4 regions of the Xenorhabdus entomophaga genome follow, and region 2 is predicted to be linked to each of the others. Evidence: predicted binding sites of a transcription regulator. Region 2 holds the regulator's gene; each other region holds the start of a gene.

What was found. The regulator CRP, encoded in region 2, controls carbon source genes, mostly activating them, when cyclic AMP is high. The targets are predictions, from matches to a motif close to ATGTGANNNNNNTCACAT.
Region 1: the regulator CRP is predicted to act here: its motif matches at 1,874-1,891, upstream of serA (phosphoglycerate dehydrogenase).
Region 3: the regulator CRP is predicted to act here: its motif matches at 1,783-1,800, upstream of AAC854_RS07570 (NupC/NupG family nucleoside CNT transporter).
Region 4: the regulator CRP is predicted to act here: its motif matches at 2,155-2,172, upstream of epd (erythrose-4-phosphate dehydrogenase).

The regions. Positions count from the first base shown of each region.
Region 1 covers NZ_JBBMXH010000002.1:23,899-27,116, forward strand. Annotated here, with positions in the region: gene AAC854_RS00545 (5-formyltetrahydrofolate cyclo-ligase) at 1-377, shown strand, start outside; gene serA (phosphoglycerate dehydrogenase) at 446-1,687, opposite strand; gene rpiA (ribose-5-phosphate isomerase RpiA) at 1,956-2,615, opposite strand; gene AAC854_RS00560 (LysR family transcriptional regulator ArgP) at 2,791-3,218, shown strand, end outside.
Region 2 covers NZ_JBBMXH010000109.1:6,111-9,328, forward strand. Annotated here, with positions in the region: gene AAC854_RS18455 (aminodeoxychorismate synthase component II) at 1-274, shown strand, start outside; gene AAC854_RS18460 (aspartate aminotransferase family protein) at 394-1,611, shown strand; gene crp (cAMP-activated global transcriptional regulator CRP) at 1,709-2,341, opposite strand; gene AAC854_RS18470 (phosphoribulokinase) at 2,834-3,218, opposite strand, start outside.
Region 3 covers NZ_JBBMXH010000026.1:12,336-15,553, reverse strand. Annotated here, with positions in the region: gene AAC854_RS07580 (patatin-like phospholipase family protein) at 1-851, shown strand, start outside; gene AAC854_RS07575 (TatD family hydrolase) at 852-1,622, shown strand; gene AAC854_RS07570 (NupC/NupG family nucleoside CNT transporter) at 1,974-3,218, shown strand, end outside.
Region 4 covers NZ_JBBMXH010000043.1:18,367-21,584, reverse strand. Annotated here, with positions in the region: gene pgk (phosphoglycerate kinase) at 1-847, opposite strand, end outside; gene epd (erythrose-4-phosphate dehydrogenase) at 922-1,941, opposite strand; gene tkt (transketolase) at 2,253-3,218, opposite strand, start outside.

The DNA of each region.
Region 1 (3,218 bases), on a different contig from region 2:
GGCAACAAAACAAGCAAGTCTATTTACCAGTATTGCATCCTTTCAGCCGGAACCACTTACTTTTCCTGCGATACTGTGCCGATACGCCCCTGATTCGGAATCAATTCAATATAGAAGAACCTTCGCTGGATATCCGGCAGGTTTTGCCTGTTTCTGAACTTGATGTCATGTTCATTCCACTCGTTGCTTTTGATTGTACAGGGCAACGTTTGGGTATGGGAGGCGGATTCTACGATAGGACTCTCGCAAAATGGCAACAACAGCACTTTTATCCGATAGGATTAGCACACAATTTCCAGCTAGTGGAAACATTACCCAGTGCAAGTTGGGATATTCCTTTGCCGGAAATTATTACACCAGAAAAAGTATGGAAATGAGCGTGAATCTTTAACTGGTTAATAAGGGCTGTTGAATATTCAACAGCCCTTCTTTCACTCTTGGTGAATTAGTAAAGCAACCGGGAACGGATTGTGCCAGGCAAAGCTTTCAATTGTTGCAATACCAATTCAGCTTCAGCAGTGCTCTGCACCGTAATATCAATAACCACATAACCAATATCGCCTTCAGTTCGCAGATATTGTGCTTCAATATTGATTTCTTGAGCAGTGAACACTTGGTTGATGCTGGTTAAGATACCGGGGCGGTTTTCATGGATATGCAGCAAACGGTTAGTATCTTTGGCATGAACAGGCAGTGAAACTTCAGGGAAATTAACCGCAGACAGCGTAGAACCGTTGTCAGAGTATTTCACTAGCTTACCTCCGACTTCAGCACCAATATTTTCTTGGGCTTCCTGAGTCGATCCACCAATATGCGGTGTCAGTAATACGTTATCAAACTTTGTTAATAATGAGATGAAAGGATCGCTGTTTGTTGCCGGCTCTTCTGGGAATACATCAATCGCCGCACCAGAAATATGCCCGATTTCCAACGCGTCACTTAATGCGGGAATGTCTATCACGGTGCCGCGTGAAGCATTTATCAAAATTGAACCTGGTTTCATCAGTTCCAGCTCTGTTGCACCAATCATATTTTTGGTTGAGGCTGTTTCAGGTACGTGCAGGCTCACAACATCACTCATATTCAATAGTTCAGATAGATGATGAACTTGCTGTGCATTACCTAATGGCAATTTATTTTCAATATCATAGAAATAAACATTCAGACCAATATTTTCAGCCAAAATACCAAGCTGTGTACCGATATGGCCGTAACCAATAATGCCTAGTTTTTTTCCGCGAGCCTCATAACAACCCCTTGCCTGCTTATCCCATACGCCTTTATGTGCTTTTGCATTCGCCTCAGGAATACGGCGCAATAACAACAGCAACTCACCCAACACCATTTCAGCGACTGATCGGGTATTGGAGAATGGTGCATTAAATACAGGAATACCGCGTTTTGCTGCGGCTTTCAAATCGACTTGGTTGGTACCAATACAGAAACATCCTACAGCCACCAACTTTTCCGCTGCGGAAAAAACTTCTTCAGTCAACTGGGTACGAGAACGGATCCCCACAAACCGGGCATCACGAATTGCCTCTTTCAGTTCTTCTGGTTCCAATGCCCCTTTATGATATTCAATATTGCTGTACCCAGCCGCTTTCAGTTTGTCTACTGTGCTTTGATGAACGCCTTCCAGTAGCAGAAATTTAATCTTATCCTTTTCTAAAGATACCTTAACCATTTGCCCGCCCTAGTTGTACTAACTTCATAACGCCTATAGATATCACCAAAATAACAAAAAAAACGACAACAGCAATACAATCGATTGCTTATATAACAGGATAAGAAACAGTAAATAAGTTGTTACACGAAGTAAAATAATTCGTTATAAGTCAAAGGCAGGATTTTGAGTTTTTTTTAGTCGGTAATGTGATAGATATCACCAAATTTTCTTTTTTTAATAAATATAAAAATATTTTGGGGACGAATATTCTGTCCCCAATAAACGATTATTCTTTAATCGTCCTGACACCGTCCGCAGCACCCACCAGCACTACGTTGGCACCTCTGTTGGCAAAAAGACCAACAGTTACCACACCGGCGATGCCATTGATTTTGTCTTCCAATTCAGCTGGCTCAACAATGGAAAGGTTGTGAACATCCAGAATGTCATTACCATTATCAGTTACCACATTTTCACGATAAACCGGGGTTCCTCCTAACTTCTCCAGTTCACGGGTAACATAAGCGCGTGCCATTGGGATAACTTCAACCGGCAGTGGAAATTGGCCCAGTACATCCACTTGCTTAGAGGAATCAATGATACAGATAAATTTCTTTGCAACAGCAGCGATGATTTTTTCCCGGGTTAATGCCGCACCACCCCCTTTGATCATTTGCATCTGATCGTTAATTTCATCAGCGCCATCAACATAAATATCCAAACTGTCAACATCATTGCAGTCAAATACGGGAATACCGAGACTTTTCAGCTTTGCCGTTGATGCTTCTGAGCTAGACACCGCACCTTCAATTTTGTCTTTGATAGTTCCTAGCGCATCAATAAAATGCGCTGCCGTTGAACCCGTACCAACACCAACGATTGTGCCTGGTTTAACATATTCCAATGCCGCCCAACCTACTGCTTTTTTCAGTTCATCCTGAGTCATATCAATCACAGCCTATAAACAGTTACAAGGAAAAATCTGACGGCTAGTATAAACAATATTACCTCGCGCCATGAAAAAATATGGCATAGTGCTACCTAGGCCACATAATGCTGTTTAGATCGCAATGGTGTTTGGATCGCAAGAATAAGAGTAAAAACGGAGAACTTTATTTTCAATGAAACGTCCTGATTACAGGTCACTGCAAGCATTGGATGCAGTGATCCGAGAACGTGGTTTCGAGCGGGCGGCACAAAAACTTTGTATCACCCAATCCGCGGTATCCCAGAGAATCAAACAATTAGAAAATCTGTTTGGTCAGCCATTATTGGTGCGCACCGTTCCACCCCGACCTACAGAGCAAGGACAAAAGCTGCTCGCGCTATTACATCAGGTAGAATTACTGGAAGCACAATGGCTCGGTGACGAAAATGGCAATGAGATACCACTGTTGCTTTCCCTCGCGGTTAACGCGGATAGTCTGGCAACCTGGCTTTTACCCGCTCTCCATCCTGTTTTATCCGATTTACCCATTCGTCTAAATATTCAGGTGGAAGATGAAACCCGGACTCAGGAACGTTTGCGGCGTGGCGAAGTTGTTGGAGC
Region 2 (3,218 bases):
CGGAAAAACTTGCCTGCTCCATCATTGCCAGCAAGGGGTATTTAAGGGATTGGATCATCCACTGACCGTTACACGTTATCACTCGCTGGTGATTGCTGCTGAAACGCTTCCTGCGTCATTTGAAGTGACGGCATGGAGTCAGCGCAATGGCGATGTGGATGAAATTATGGGAATACGTCATCGTACTTTGCCATTGGAAGGGGTGCAATTTCACCCGGAAAGTATTCTTAGTGAGCAGGGACATGAGTTGTTGAATAATTTTCTTAAGTATTAGCCGGATATTATCGGTAATCCCTCACTCGTTTTTTTATTTGCCTCTATTTGATTTTTTATTCATATTTAGTGACTATTATTTCACTTCGGTGTGGCAAATAGAAAAATAAGGTGAGGGAAATGCTAGAAAACACAGCAAATAGCCGGAATACTTATGATCAGGTTATGTTGCCAATTTATGCGCCAGCGGATTTTATTCCTGTCAAAGGGCAAGGTAGCAGGGTCTGGGATCAGCAGGGCAAAGAATATATCGATTTTGCCGGTGGTATCGCTGTTTTGGCTCTGGGGCACTGCCATCCGGCCTTGGTAGCGGCTCTGAAACAGCAAGGTGAAAAATTGTGGCATGTCAGCAATATTTTCACCAATGAACCCGCCTTAACTTTAGCGAAAAAGTTGATTGATGCAACGTTTGCACAGAGAGTATTTTTCGCTAACTCCGGAGCGGAAGCTAACGAAGCGGCATTTAAACTGGCCCGTCGTTACGCGATTACCCGCCATCATCCCCATAAAACCAAAATTATTGCTTTTCATCATGCGTTTCATGGACGCACATTTTTCACTGTTTCGGTGGGAGGACAGCCGAAATATGCCGAAGGGTTCGGGCCTAAACCAGCGGATATTGTACACGTTCCTTTTAATGATCTGGATGCTGTCAGAGCGGTAATCGATGATGACACCTGTGCCGTTGTTCTGGAGCCGATTCAGGGAGAAGGTGGTGTTATGCCTGCAACGGCAGAGTTTCTTTATGGGGTGCGGAAGTTATGTGATAAGCATCAGGCGCTACTGATTTTTGATGAAGTCCAGAGTGGAATGGGGCGTACAGGCAAGTTGTATGCTTATCAGCATTATGGTGTTCAACCGGATATTCTGACGACGGCAAAAGCATTGGGAGGAGGCTTTCCGATTAGTGCGATGCTAACGACAGATACGATTGCGACAGCGATGGAAACAGGCGCGCATGGAACAACTTATGGAGGCAATCCGTTGGCTTGTTCTATCGGTTGTGCCGCTTTGGATATCATCAACACACCAGAAGTATTGGCGGGAGTGGAAAAACGCCACGATATGATCATTCATGCACTGGAAAAGATGAACCAAAAATACGGCATCTTTCATGAATTCCGTGGAAAAGGGTTGCTTATTGGCGCTGTATTGAAAGTGGAGTATCAAGGCAAGGCCGGAGAGATATTGCAGCAAGTGGCGGAACACGGATTGATGCTATTGAGTGCGGGAGACAGTATCTTACGCTTTACGCCATCATTAATTATCGCTGAGGATGAGATAACAGAAGGCATGGCGCGGTTGGATATGGCGATATCGCGATGGTTAAATCAATAAATGGTTGAATCAATAAAATAACGGCCGGGAGAAGCAACAAAAAAAGCCAGTGCGGATGTAATAAATTGCACTGGCTGAATTTCAGGTTTATCGGGAACTAACGTGTTCCGTAAACAACAATAGTTTTACCATGTGCAGAGATCAGGCTTTGATCTTCCAGCATTTTAAGAATGCGACCGACTGTTTCACGGGAGCAACCCACAATTTGCCCAATTTCCTGACGGGTAATTTTGATTTGCATACCATCAGGGTGAGTCATGGCATCAGGTTGTTTAGCCAGATTGAGCAGCGTCTGGGCGATACGGCCTGTAACGTCCAAAAAGGCCAGGTTGCCTACTTTTTCGGAAGTTGTTTGTAGACGACTTGCCATCTGAGCAGATAAACGCATCAGAATGTCAGGATTAACCTGAATTAACTGGCGAAATTTCTTGTAGGAAATTTCAGCCACTTCACAGGCGCTTTTGGCTCGCACCCATGCAGTACGTTCTTGCCCCTCTTCAAATAATCCAAGTTCACCAATGAAATCCCCCTGATTTAAATAAGAGAGGATCATTTCTTTACCTTCTTCATCTTTTATTAGAACAGCAACCGAACCTTTAACAATGTAGTAAAGCGTTTCTGCTTTCTCACCTTGATGAATAAGCGTGCTCTTGGATGGATATTTGTGAATATGGCAGTGTGACAAAAACCATTCAAGAGTAGGGTCTGTTTGTGGCTTGCCGAGAACCATTCGCTTTATCCTCTGTTGTTATTTCTGCCTTTATGATGTGAGAAACAGATGGTTTCTCTTCAGGCTAGCTTTATAAAGTCAATAGCTTAACATATTAACTTGCTGAAAAACTGACAAGCAGGAATTTTATATGGATTATAAGAATGCCAAAGTGATGGCATATTGATCTCACCCCATATAACTTGCCAATCTCGCTTGTAACCTTGTTTGTAACACAGGAAAACGTTTCTGTCTTCCCCTGTATCGCTTCAGCATATTAAACCGGTTGCCAGATTACCAGAAATCTGTTTAGAGAGGTTATTTTATTGACAGTATATTTATTAATTCTGAACAGCGTTTCCGTAGTGATGAGCTTTATGCAGCTTCACTGTTCTGGCTAAAACTGATTTTTATCAGCCACTTTATTATTGCAAGAACGACTTATTTATTTAAATAAAACAGACAACATTATTTTTTGTTGTCTGCTTTATTTAAAATAAAATGCAGTTTAGGTCATGAAATTTTTTGGCCTTCCAGTAATTGCTTAACGATCGGCGCCATAATTAACTCCATCGCCAGTCCCATTTTTCCACCCGGAACAACAATGGTATTTATACTGGAAATAAATGAACCCTGAAGCATCGCCAGTAAATATGGAAAATCAATTTGGGTTAGGTCACGGAATCGAATCACGATAAAACTTTCGTCCAGTGACGGAATAGCCTTGGCGGAGAAGGGGTTAGATGTATCAACCGTAGGAACGCGCTGGAAATTTATGTGGGTGCGTGAAAACTGGGGGGTGATATAGCGGATATAGTCATCCATTGAGCGGACAACGGAATCCATAACGGCTTCTCTGGAATGCCCGCGTTCGCTGGTGTCACGGATGAGTTTCTGT
Region 3 (3,218 bases), on a different contig from region 2:
TTTTTAACCCTTTTCGTTTTGTTCGCGGTGGGCACTTGATCGATCTCGATTGGTATATTGATACCATCTCTGAGCAGTTACCCCTTAATATTTCTGTGGCAATGCGTCAATTCGATGCCGGACGCGAATTCTATATGTGTGCCTGTCGCGCTGATGATTTTGCAGCAGATTATTTGCATCCTGATGATAAAAACTGGATGAACATTGTAAAAGCCTCCAGTGCTATTCCCGGTTTTTATCGTAATGGTGTGACACTTGGTGATGTTATTTATCAAGATGGCGGTATTAGCGATGCGATACCTGTGCAAGAAGCCTATCGCCGTGGTGCAGATACGATTGTTGTTATCCGGACAGTGCCTTCACAACTGTATTATACGCCTCAATGGCTCAAGCGTATGGAGCGTTGGTTGGAAACCAGTAGTTTGCAAAAAATGGTGAAAATGCTCAATCTCCATGCTCAGAGTTACCACCGGACACAGAAATTTATCCAGAATCCACCGGATGATGTACAAATTTTTGAAATTTACCCACCTGCCCCCCTGTCTGCCATGGCATTGGGAAGCCGAATCAGCGCATTAAATCAGGATTATCATTTAGGAAGGCGTTGTGGGCGGTATTTTTTGGCAACGATCGGGCATACATTTGTGGGTGGAAAGTTTGGTCACACAGAACGTAGGAGTTATGGCGTGTGCCGCAGTGGCTTAAACGCCGATGGCATCAATCGTAATTGTTTCCGGCGAAACCATTTTCTGAATCATGCCAACCATTCGATAGCAGAGAACCCTGTACCTGATGTGATTGATAATGCACAGGCAACAGAGTCGCTCATTGTGGATAGTCTGGATAAGTAGATGTTTATTGATACACATTGTCATTTTGATTTTCCTCCTTTTGCGGGTAATGAAACAACAAGTCTGGAACAAGCCAAACAAATGGGCGTGGGAAAAATTATCGTACCTTCGGTGAGCCAAATGAATTTCCGGAGGATTGCCACGTTGGCAGAGAATTATCCCTCAATCTATGCTGCTTTTGGCTTACATCCACTCTATATTCGTGAACACCAAAACGTGCATCTGGACGAGTTGGAGCGGCAGCTACAGAAGAAAAGTGCCAAATGTGTGGCGGTAGGTGAGATTGGTCTGGATCTTTATATGCCGGAGCCACAGTTTGAAAAACAAAAAAATGTGTTGGAAGAGCAAATAAAGTTAGCCAGGCAATATGATTTGCCTGTGATACTTCATTCCAGAAAAAGCCACGACCAATTAGCAGCAATCTTGCGGAAGCAGAATTTGCCACGCACAGGCGTGATTCATGGTTTTGCAGGGAGTTTGTCTCAGGCTCAGGCTTTTATACGTTTGGGGTTTTATATTGGTGTTGGAGGAACGATTACTTACGAAAGGGCACAAAAGACACGTAATACCATTTCGCAATTGCCTCTGTCATCTCTGGTATTGGAAACAGATGCGCCTGACATGCCATTATCGGGATTTCAGGGACAGCCAAATCGTCCAGAAAGAGTCGCACAGGTTTTTTCAATATTGTGTGAATTACGCCAAGAATCCCCAGATGAAATTGCCAGCCAGATTTATCAGAATAGCGTAGCATTATTTACATTGGGTTAACTTTAAGCAACAAAATGATAAAAATTCTTCAATCGCAGAAGAGTACAATAAGTTTTAAATAAACATTAATAATGCTTAACTTATATTCCCTGCTTATTTATTCTTTTTTTTAGCCTTTTCTCCATAATATTATCTAATCCCACCGAAATTAAGTGGTTTTATGTGATGAATGTCTCATTTTGTGTTTTTATATTACTTTTTGCTGTATTAATTTGTGATGTTAGTTGCTTGTTCCTTTTTAGTACTAGGTATAATCGGCGCACACACAATGTCAGTGGGAACTTATAGAATAACTGACATATTTTTTTATTATTCATACAGTGAACAGGGATTCTTCCAATGCAACTCCTTATGAGCCTGATCGGGATGGCCGTGCTGATTTTTATCGCAGTACTCTTCTCCAGTAACTATCGAGCCATTAAAATCCGTACTGTCCTGGGCGCCTTTCTGATTCAGGTTGCTGTTGGGGCATTTGTACTTTATGTACCCGCCGGTAAAGACGTTCTAGGGGGAATGTCGAGAGGCGTTTCCAACGTGATTGGATACGGTCAAAAAGGAACAGATTTTATTTTTGGCGGATTGGTTTCCGACAAAATGTTCGAACTGTTCGGTGGCGGTGGCTTTGTTTTTGCCCTGCGTGTTCTGCCTGTCATCGTGTTCTTCTCCTCACTCATCGCGGTTCTGTATTACATGGGTATTATGCAGCTCATCATCAAAATTTTGGGTGGTGGATTGCAGAAAATATTGGGAACATCGCGGACTGAATCTCTGTCTGCAACTGCGAATATTTTCGTAGGACACACTGAAGCGCCTTTGGTTGTGCGTCCTTATATTGCGACGATGACCCAATCTGAATTGTTCGCCGTGATGTGTGGTGGCTTGGCTTCTGTCTCGGGTTCAGTACTGGCTGGCTATGCGTCTATGGGCGTTCCATTGGAATATCTGATTGCGGCTTCATTTATGGCCGCACCAGGTGGTTTACTGTTTGCGAAGCTGATGGTGCCGGAAACAGAAAAAACTCACGATACTGCTGATGCGATGTCGTTGATTGCGGCGGAAGATCGTCCTGCAAATATCATCGATGCAGCTGCATCGGGTGCCGCATCAGGTATGCAATTAGCCCTGAACGTCGGCGCAATGCTGCTGGCATTCACCGCATTGATTGCTTTGCTGAATGGTATTTTAGGCGGAATTGGTGGCTGGTTCGATTATCCTCAATTCTCTATGGAACTGGTTTTAGGCTGGTTTTTTGCACCAATCGCCTATCTGATCGGTGTTCCATGGCATGAAGCAACCATTGCTGGCTCTTTCATCGGCCAGAAAATAGTCGTCAATGAATTCGTGGCGTTCATGAACTTTGGTAAATATCTGGAAGCGGACGATATGGTTAGGGCTGCGGGTCTGCAAGTGCTTTCAGAACATACTAAAGCGATTATCTCTTTTGCTTTGTGTGGATTCGCTAACTTGTCCTCTGTTGCGATTCTTCTGGGTGGCTTAGGTGGTATGGCACCAAGCCGTCGCGGTGACATCGCTCGTTTCGGCCTGAAAGCTGTACTGGCTGGTTCACTCTCTAACTTAATGAGTGCAACAATTGCC
Region 4 (3,218 bases), on a different contig from region 2:
TTTGTTCTTCGTCTTTAATTTCACTGGTTGATTTCAGCGTCGCTTCCGCGGTTTCAGAAAATTCAGTCGCAACACGAACATCAGTAGGAACCGGAATATCACAGCTTTCCAGCAGTTTTTTCGCTTCTGGGATCAAATCATCTTCGTACAGTGAACGACCAACATTATGCCCTTCTGCGGCAACAAAAGTATTGGCAATACCGCCACCCACGATCAGTTGATCAGCAATTTTGGACAGTGAATCCAGCACAGTCAGTTTGGTTGAGACTTTAGAACCACCCACAATCGCCACCATTGGGCGAGCCGGGTTATGCAGCGCTTTACCCAACGCTTCCAGTTCACGAGACAGCAGCGGGCCAGCACAGGCGATTGGGGCAAATTTAGCCACGCCATGAGTTGATGCCTGAGCACGATGAGCTGTACCAAAAGCGTCCATGACATACACATCACACAGTGCTGCATAGTGCTTCGATAATGTTTCGTCGTCTTTTTTCTCACCTTTGTTGAAGCGAACGTTTTCCAGAACAACTAATTCGCCTTCCGACACTTCAACACCATCCAGATACTCTTTTTCCAGACGAACAGGAGAAGAAAGTACTTCTTTCAGGTAATCAACGACAGGTTTCAGAGAGAACTCTTCGTTGTATTCTCCTTCAGTCGGGCGTCCCAGGTGAGAAGTAACCATGACTTTGGCTCCCTGATTTAACGCAGCCTCAATCGTCGGCAAAGACGCACGGATACGTGCATCAGAAGTCACTTTGCCATCTTTTACAGGCACATTCAGATCAGCACGGATCAATACGCGTTTACCCGCCAGATCTAAATCAGTCATCTTAATTACAGACATGGTGAATCCTCTCATTGATTCTTTATAAAATTACTCAATCTTCTGCTATGTACCGTTTGTGGCATAACAAATGATTATTTGAAACCGGTTGCGGCCATTGCCAGCGCCGTGTCAATCATGCGATTAGCAAAGCCCCATTCATTATCACACCATACGAGGGTTTTGATCAGGTGATTACCGCTGACCCTCGTTTGTGTTCCATCAACAATGGCACTGTGGGGATCGTGGTTAAAATCCGTTGAAACTAACGGCAAATCAGTGTAATCCACTATACCATGAAACTCTCTGAGAGCTGATTTTTGCAGGAGCCGGTTCACATCGCCAACTTTCACTGCGGCACGGACTGTCACGCTTAAGTCAATGGCTGTCACGTTAATCGTGGGCACTCGTACCGAAATCGCCTCAAACCGATCACTGAATTTGGGGAAAATACGAGTGATGCCCGCCGCCAATTTTGTATCAACAGGAATGATGGATTGGCTGGCCGCCCGGGTTCGACGTAAATCACGGTGATACGCATCAATCACTGGCTGATCATTCATCGACGCATGGATGGTTGTCACCGTGCCAGATTCAATATTGAACGCATCATCTAACACTTTGATGATGGGAATGATGCAGTTTGTTGTACAGGATGCATTGGAAACAATACAATCTTCCGCAACCAATGAATGGTGATTGACACCATATACCACGGTTGCATCCAAGTCATTTCCTCCCGGGTGAGAAAACAGAACTTTTCTGGCGCCACTGGCAATATGAGCTTCTCCATCTGCCCGCTCACCATACTTACCCGTACAGTCAAGCACGATATCAATGCCCAGTTCTTTCCACGGTAAAGCTGAAATATCCTGCTGATGAAACAGCCGAATACTGTCATCTCCTACTTGCAATAAATCATTATTCAGGCGTATATCCCATGCAAAACGCCCATGACTGGAATCGTATTTCAATAAATGAGCAATGCCTTCCGCATCTGCCAATTCATTAATAGCGATCACTGAAATTTCAGCCCGACGCCCGGATTCGTAAATAGCACGCAAGACACTTCGCCCTATTCTCCCAAAACCGTTAATCGCTACCCTGATAGTCATGTTACTCCCTGAATGTCTCTGTAGTCATGCAACCGCTTAGGATAACTGAGCAACTGCTGCTTGTACGGATAATTCATCACAAAATTAACCAGATTGTGACAGACAAGACATTTTTTCACTCTGATTTACGCACTGAATTTATGGATTTTACGCACCGAACTGAAACGGTTCAGCTATTATAAAAGCAGATTACGAGAAAAAAAGCATAATGGCAAGCGCCATTCATCACACTGTAGAGGAAAAATTGAATAAAAAAAGAGCGCATTCGCTCCTAAATTGATTCGAATGCGCTTAAGAGAATAATTTGCCGATTATTTCAGCAGAGCGGTCGCTTTGGAAACCACGTTTTCAACAGTGAAACCAAACTCTTTGAACAGAGCATCAGCAGGAGCAGATTCACCGAAGGTTTTCATACCGACGATATCGCCGTTGATACCAACGTATTTGAACCAGTAATCAGCAATACCCGCTTCGATGGCAACACGGGCAGAAACCGCCGCAGGTAGTACTGCTTCACGGTATGCCGCATCCTGCTTATCAAAAGCATCAGTGGATGGCATGGAAACAACGCGAACCTGACGGCCTTCTGCACTCAGTTGTTCAGCCGCTTTCACAGCCAGTTCGACTTCAGAGCCTGTTGCAATCAGGATCAATTCAGGCTGACCTGCGCAATCTTTCAGGATGTAAGCACCTTTCTCAATATTCGCCAGTTGCTCAGCAGTACGCGCCTGCTGTGCCAGATTCTGGCGGGAGAAGATCAGCGAAGTTGGGCCATCTTTGCGCTCAATCGCATATTTCCATGCAACCGCAGATTCAACCTGATCACATGGACGCCATGTGCTCATGTTTGGCGTTACGCGCAGGCTGGCGATTTGTTCAACTGGCTGATGGGTTGGGCCATCTTCACCCAGTCCGATGGAATCGTGGGTATAAACGAAGATGCTGCGAATTTTCATCAATGCCGCCATGCGGACTGCATTACGGGCATATTCAACAAACATCAGGAATGTTGCGCCATAAGGCACAAAACCGCCATGCAGTGCGATACCGTTCATGATGGCAGACATACCGAATTCACGTACACCGTAGTGAATGTAGTTACCGTCCTGAACTTCGTTCAGTGGCTTAGAACCAGACCACATGGTCAGGTTACTTGGTGCCAGATCAGCGGAACCACCCATGAATTCCGGCAGAACCTTACCAAACGCTTCCAACGCATTTTGTGATGCTTTACGGCTTGCAATGGCGGCTGGGTTCTGTTGTAAGTTTTCAATGAA